2 linked regions of the Alkalilimnicola ehrlichii MLHE-1 genome follow. The protein of the gene in region 1 interacts with the protein of each later gene in a pairwise test. Links are inferred from orthologs where the notes say so. Each region holds a gene or a part of one and is shown on either strand. Other genes may lie near its edges.

Evidence for each region.
Region 2: the proteins of MLG_RS08620 (region 1) and dsbD interact in binary tests that used the Escherichia coli proteins (3 or more experiments, as listed by UniProt). The link is inferred for Alkalilimnicola ehrlichii MLHE-1 from one-to-one orthologs.

The regions. Positions count from the first base shown.
Region 1 is NC_008340.1:1,927,203-1,930,513, reverse strand. The notes cover bases 205-3,204. They hold MLG_RS08620 (DsbE family thiol:disulfide interchange protein), read right to left. Parts: upstream 1,969-3,204; coding sequence 1,441-1,968; downstream 205-1,440. Other genes in these bases: MLG_RS08615 (heme lyase CcmF/NrfE family subunit), read right to left, coding at 1,962-3,204; MLG_RS08625 (cytochrome c-type biogenesis protein), read right to left, coding at 941-1,444; ccmI (c-type cytochrome biogenesis protein CcmI), read right to left, coding at 205-944. Outside these bases: MLG_RS08635 (YdcF family protein), read left to right, coding at 1-37; more of ccmI, read right to left, coding at 57-204; more of MLG_RS08615, read right to left, coding at 3,205-3,311. UniProt on the Escherichia coli protein: Involved in disulfide bond formation. Catalyzes a late, reductive step in the assembly of periplasmic c-type cytochromes, probably the reduction of disulfide bonds of the apocytochrome c to allow covalent linkage with the heme.
Region 2 is NC_008340.1:24,608-27,910, reverse strand. What follows is about bases 82-3,073. They hold dsbD (protein-disulfide reductase DsbD), read right to left. Parts: upstream 2,504-3,073; coding sequence 659-2,503; downstream 82-658. Other genes in these bases: cutA (divalent-cation tolerance protein CutA), read right to left, coding at 2,513-2,887; MLG_RS00125 (TlpA family protein disulfide reductase), read right to left, coding at 159-662. Outside these bases: aroQ (type II 3-dehydroquinate dehydratase), read right to left, coding at 1-31; co-chaperone GroES, read left to right, coding at 3,107-3,303. UniProt on the Escherichia coli protein: Required to facilitate the formation of correct disulfide bonds in some periplasmic proteins and for the assembly of the periplasmic c-type cytochromes.

The sequences.
Region 1 (3,311 bases):
TCCCCACGCGATGGGTGATTGTCTGTCCGGGGAGTGACCCCGGGGGCGGGCGGCGCTCAGCCCCGTGGCCCGTCGAGGGCCCGGAGCTTCTCCCGGATCTTCCCGGCATCGTCACTCTCCGCCGGCAGCAGCGCCAGTAGCCGTTCCCAATGGCGGCGGGCCACCGCGGCATCACCCCGTTCCAGCGCGGCACTGCCGGCGAGCCAGAGGGCCAGGCGGTGGTCGGGGTCGATGTCCAACGCCCGGCGCACCAGGCGCTCCGGGTCGCCCCGCAGCCGGCCGTCCCGGCTGCCGGCGAGCAGGTCGGCGTAGCGGGCCAACAGCTCCGGGTGGTTGTCCTGGCCGTGGCGCAGGGCCGCGCGGTAGCTTTCCAGGGCCTGTTCGGTCTTCCCCAGCGCGGTGAGGGTGCGGCCCAGCAGCACCCAGTTGTCGCTGTCCTCCGGGTGGCGTTCCAGGTGGGCCTGAAGGGTGGCCAGCGACGCCTGGACCACCTCCGCCGGGGATTGGTCCGGGTGGGCGCGCGCCGCCGAGGCCTGCAGGCCCTCGTTGCCGGCACCGGTGTGCACGTAAGTGGCCAGGCCGACGGTGGGCACCAGTACCGCCAACAGACCGGCCACCGCCCAGCGCCGGCCACCACCCACCGGGGCGGCGGGTTCAGCGGGGGCGGACGGTTGGCTCAGCAGGTCCCGGGCCAGCTCCGCCTGGATCTCGCGGTAGCGGGTCGGGTCGATGCGGCCGGCGTCGCGCTCGGCGGCAAGTTCCGTCACCTGCTGGCGGTAGATGCGGAGATTGGCGTCGGCCGGGTCGTCCGGGTCGGTCGTATCCGGGCCGGTTTGGCACTGCCCATCGCGGCAGAGTGCGCAGTCCCCGCGCAGCAGCGGGATGAGCAGCAGGGCAATGGCGATCAGGCAGAGCACCATGGTGGTGAGGGGGAAGGCCATCATGTCAACCTCCTGTCGATTGCCTGGAGCCGTGCCCGTTCCTCTGCGGTCAGCGGCGCGGTGTGGCCGCCCCCCCGGCTATGCCGGCGCAGGACGGCCAGATAGAGACCGGCGCCCAGGGCCAGCAGTAGAAAGGGGCCGCCCCAGAGCAGCCAGGTGGCCGCCCGCAGCGGGGGGCGGTAAAGGACGTAGTCGCCGTACCGGTCGACCATGAACTGCTCGATCCGCCGTCGGCTGTGGCCGTCGCGCACCATTTCGTAAATCTGGCGACGGAGATCGCGGGCCAGGGCGGCGTTGGAGTCGAGCAGCGATTGGTTCTGGCAGACGGTGCAGCGCAGCTCGCGGATCAGCGTCTGGTAGCGCTGCGCCTGGGTCTCGTTGTCGAAGGTCAGCGGGGTGCCCACCGGGATGGCGGCCGCCGGCGGCGCCAGCAGCGCCAGCAGGATCAGCCCCAGGGCGGCCAGGTGGGCGGCGCGGGTGTCGAGCATTGGCGCTCGCTTCATGGGGTGGCCTCCAGTTCGCGGATCAGGGGCAGGATCTGTTCCCGTGCGATCTCGGCGGTCAGCGGACCGGTGTGCTTGTGGCGGACCACGCCCTCCCGGTCCACCACAAAGGTCTCCGGCGTGGCGTAAACCCCCCAGTCGATCCCGGCCCGGCCGTCGCCGTCCCGGGCGGTGCGGGCGTAGGGGTTGCCGGCCTCCGCCAGCAGCTCCCGGGCTGCCGCCGGGTCGTCTTTGTAGTTCAGGCCGATCAGGTGCACACCCCGGTCCGCCAGTTGCTGCAGCACCGGGTGCTCCTGGCGGCAACTGGTGCACCAACTGGCCCAGACATTCACCACCGTCACCCGGCCCAGCAGGTCGTCCCGGCTCACGGTGCGGGTGGGGTCCTGTAGATCGGGCAGGTGGAACGCGGGCGCCTCGCGGTCGATGAGCGGCGAGGGAATGGCCCGCGGGTTCAGCCCCAGGCCGACCCAGAGCAGGGCGGCCAGTGAGAGTAGCACCAGCAGTGGCAGCCCGGCCCTCAGCATGACGCCTCCCCGGGGCGAAGCGCTCCTGCCGGGCGGGCCGGTCGGGTCCGGGGGGCGCGCACCAGTCGGTAGCGCCGGTCGGTGGCGGCAAGCAGGGCCCCCAGGGTCAAGAACAGGCAGCCGCCCCAGAGCCAGGTCATGTAGGGCTTGTAGTAGACGCGCACCACCCAGGCCCCGTCGTCCAATGGGTCGCCGAGCGAGACATAGAGATCGCGGAACAGGCCGCGGTCGAGCGCGGCCTGGGTCATGGGCATCGACTGGCTGGGGTAGTGGCGCTTCTCCGGATGCAGCCGGGCGATCGCCTGACCGTCCCGGGTCACGGTCACCCGCCCGGTGTCGGCCAGGAAGTTGCTGCCCACCCGCTCGTGGGTGCCGAGGAAGGTGAAGGTGTAACCGGCTACGGTCACCTCGTCGCCCGGGGCCAGGCGCACGTCCCGCTCTACCTCGTAGGTGCTGACCATCGCCACCCCGATGAGAAAGACCGCCACCCCGGCGTGGGCCAGGTGCATGCCCAGGTAGTGCGGCTTCAGCCCCTTGAGCCGACGGCGCAGCCCGATCCAGCCCGGTGTCGCCGGGCGGAGCCGGCCGTGCAGGTCCAGGGCGATGGCCAGCAGGATAAAGCTGGCGATGACGGTACTCAGGGCGGTGAGCGGCGACCAGGCGCCCAGGGCCAGCGGCCAGAGCCCGCCGATGACCCCGGCGGCGACCACGATGCCGGCGATGGCGCGGGCGAGCTCGCCGGGGGCATGCAGCTTCCAGCGCAGCAGCGGCCCCAGCCCCATGAGGACCAGCAGCGGCAGCATCACCGGTGTGAAGACCGCCTCGAAATAGGGCGGCCCCACCGAAATGCGCCCGCCGCCCAAGGCGTCCATGGCCAGCGGATAGAGGGTGCCCAGCAGCACCGTGAGCGTGGCCACCGCCAGCAGCAGGTTGTTGGCGAGCAGGCCGGACTCCCGCGACAGGTAGCCGAAGGCGGGGCCCGGGCCCACCCGGGGGGCGCGCCAGGTGTACAGGGCCAGGGCGAGCCCCATGCTGAGGACCAGGAAGGCGAGGATGAAGGTGCCGCGCTCGGGGTCGGTGGCGAAGGCGTGCACCGAGGTGATTACCCCGGAGCGCACCAGGAAGGCGCCCAGCAGCGTCAGACCGAAGGTGACAATGGCCAGCATCAGGGTCCAGACGCGAAAGCCGCCGCGTTTGTCGGTGACCGCCAGCGAATGGATCAGCGCCGTGCCGGTGAGCCAGGGCATGAGCGAGGCGTTCTCCACCGGGTCCCAGAACCACCAGCCGCCCCAGCCGAGCTCGTAATAGGCCCACCAGCTGCCCAGGGCGATGCCGAGGGTGAG
Region 2 (3,303 bases), 1.9 Mb from region 1 along the record:
TGGGTCCGTTCAGGAGCAGCAGTTCTGGCATGAGTCCCCGGCGCCAAGCGGTGGCTGACAACATCGCCGCTGATTTTGCGGGATCCGCGTGTTGTTGTCCAGATCGTCGCGAGTTCGCAGAAAATGGCCGCAGGTTGCCGGCGGATCAATACCCCAGATTAGAGCAGGTCCAGCAGCACCGGCTCGATCTGCTCACGGCTCACCTCCCGGTCGAAGACGTGGCGAATGTGGCCTTCGCGGTCGATGATCACCGTCCAGGGCAGGGTCCCGGCCTGGTTGCCAAAGTCCTGTCCGGCGCTCATGGCGGCCTGGCGGCCATACAGGATGGGGTAGCGGATGTCGTGCTCGGCGACGAATTCGGCCACGGCGTCCGGCCGGTCCACCGCCACCCCGATGAACTGTAAACCCCGGTCACCATACTCGTCCTGGAGGCGCTGGAACAGCGGCATCTCCTCGACGCAGGGCGGGCACCAGGTGGCCCAGAAATTCAATACGATCAGCCGCCCATCCCACTCCGAGAGGCTGCGCGGCTGCTCTTGGAGATCGGGCAGGGTGAGATCCGGGCGCGGCTCAGGACGGTCCTGGTCCCAGACCTGATAGCCGAAGACCCCGGCCACCGCGCCGAGAAGGATGACCACCGTAAACAGCAGGGCGCGCGTCATCCCCGCGGCCCCGGCTCACCGTTCAGGGCGGCATCCACCCGCTGCCGAAACTCCTCGGCCCCGAGAAAACCCGAGACCCGCTGGCCGCGAGCCTCGCTGCCGTCGGCGCGGTAGAAGATGATGGCCGGTGGCAGGAAAACACCCAGCGCCTCCAGTAGCGCGCGCTCGGCATCGTCCATGGCGGTGACATCCACCCGCACCAGCTTTGCATCGCTCAGCGCCGCCTGCACGCCGGGGTCAGGGAAGGTCCGGTCCTTGAGCTGTTGGCAGTAGATACACCAATCGGCAGTGACATCGAGCATCACCGGCCGGCCCTCGGCCTGCGCCTGCTCGCGCAGGGCATCCAACTCGTCCAGGCTGTGCGCATCGACCCAGGCAAGTTCCGTCCGGGACTCCCCGCTCAGCCCCGCCAGGGGCTGGCTGAGCTGATGGGCGCCGGTCCCGGCCCCCACCAGGGCGGCGGCGCCCCAAAGCAGCGCCGCCAGCCCCACTGCACGGCCGCTCCAGCGCCACAGCAGCCGGCCACCGCGCAGACGCCAGCCGACCCAGACGGCAAAGGCGATCAGCAGCAGGCCCCAGAGGGCGAGGGCAAAGGCATCGCTCAGCAACCGCTCAATCATCCAGATGGCGACGCCCAGCAGCACGAAACCGAACAGTTGGCGGACGCCGTCCATCCAGGCCCCGGAGCGCGGCAGCCACTTGCCGGCGGCGGTCCCAATGAGCAGCAGCGGCAGCCCCATGCCCAGCGCCATCACGTAGAGCGCCAGCGCCCCGAGACCGACCTCGCCGGTGGTACCGATGAAACTGAGCGCGGCGATGAGTGCCGGGCCGGAGCAGGCCCCGACAATCAGCGCCGAGAGCATGCCCATGACCGCCACCCCCAGCAGCCGCCCGCCCTTCTGGCGGCGGGACAGGGCGTCCAGTCGGTTCTGGAGCACACCCGGCATCTGCACGGTGAACAGGCCGAACATGGCCATAGCCATCAACACCAGGACCAATGAGAACCCGCCCAACACCCAGAGATTCTGCAGCTCGGCCTGAACCACCCGGCCGGTCAAGCCCGCCGCGGCCCCGGCAAGGGCATAGGTAATGGCCACACTCTGGACATAAACGAAAGAGAGCAGCAGCGCCCGCCCGCTGCCGCGCTGGCTGTCACCGGCAATCAGCCCGGAGAGGATGGGGATCATGGGGTAGAGACAGGCGGTGAAGGCCAGCAGCAGCCCGGCGACGAAGAAGCCACCGAGGATCATCCAGGCGCTGCCGTCCTGAAGCAGGCTGGAGAGCCGGCCCTCGGCGCCGCCGGCCGTCCCGCCGCCACCGCCGCCGACACCACTGGCAATAGCGCCCTGCCCATCGAGCCCCAGATCGGCGGTCAGCGGTGGATAACAGACACCGATATCGGCGCAACCGCGGTAGGCCACCTCCAAACGCAGATCGTCGGGCACCGGGCCGTCGAACTGCAGTTGCACCTGCGCCACGCCGCGGAGGATGGTGGTTTGCCCGAAGAAGGGGTCGTCTTTCTCCCGGCCTTCGGGTATGGCCACGTCGGTGAGCGCGACGCCGCCGTTACGCACCTCGAACGCCAACTTCTCACGGTAGAGGTAGTAGCCCTCGGCCACATCCACCGTCAGCAGCAGGCGGTGCTCGCCGATCCGCTCCAGAAAAAGGGGAAAGGCCTCCTCAGCGGGGAGGATTTGCTGCTGGCCCCCGCCCAGTTGATCCAGCGGGTTGGCGCGCGCATCCGCACCCCACAGAGGCAGGGCGAGCAGCAATACCAGCAGCCAGTAGAGCGGCCAGCGCAACGGCGTGGCCGCTGGCAGGGGTCGGGCCAGTGCGGTCATGGGCGTTCCTTAGCGGACATCGGGGTCTGGCAGGTCCTTGGGGTCGTCGTTGTCACCGGCCCCGCCCGCGGTTTCCATGGCGATCCAATGCAGGAAACCGGGCAGGCCCTTTTCCAAAGGGACCCCCACAATCTCGGGAAGTTCATAGGGGTGCTGCTCCAGGATGGCCTGCTCCAGCGCCGGGTAGGCGGCCGCCGAGGTCTTGATCAGCAGTAGCACCTCGGGCTCGGCCTGGGCCTCACCCTCCCAAAAGAACACGGAAGTCAGTCCGGGCACGATATTGACGCAGGCGGCCAAGCGCCTCTCCACCAGCGCGCCGGCCAGTTCCCGCGCCACGGCGTCATCGGGGCAGGTGCAGTAAACCAGGTACTGCTCGGCGGGCATATCGCCACCTCCGGGGCTCTATGGTGTCCGAATTGCGAGACTGGCCTTGAATTCTACCACCGCCGACCCCATTCAGAGGACAGCGCCGCGACAGCGGCTCTTGACTCGAGGGGGGCGGTCACTATCATTAGCACTCACAACTTGAGAGTGCTAACCCTGCCCTCTCTCCAAAACCGCCAAACACGAACGACAGCAAACGCATAAGGGAGTAACAGCCCCATGAACATTCGTCCCCTGCACGATCGCGTGGTCATCAAGCGCATGGAAGAGGAGCGCACCTCCCCCGGTGGCATCGTCATCCCCGATTCCGCCGCCGAGAAGCCCATCAAGGGCGAGGTGGTGGCCGTGGGTAACGGCAAGCTGCTGGACAACGGCGAGACCCGCCCGCTGGACCTGAAGGTGGGCGACAAGGTGCT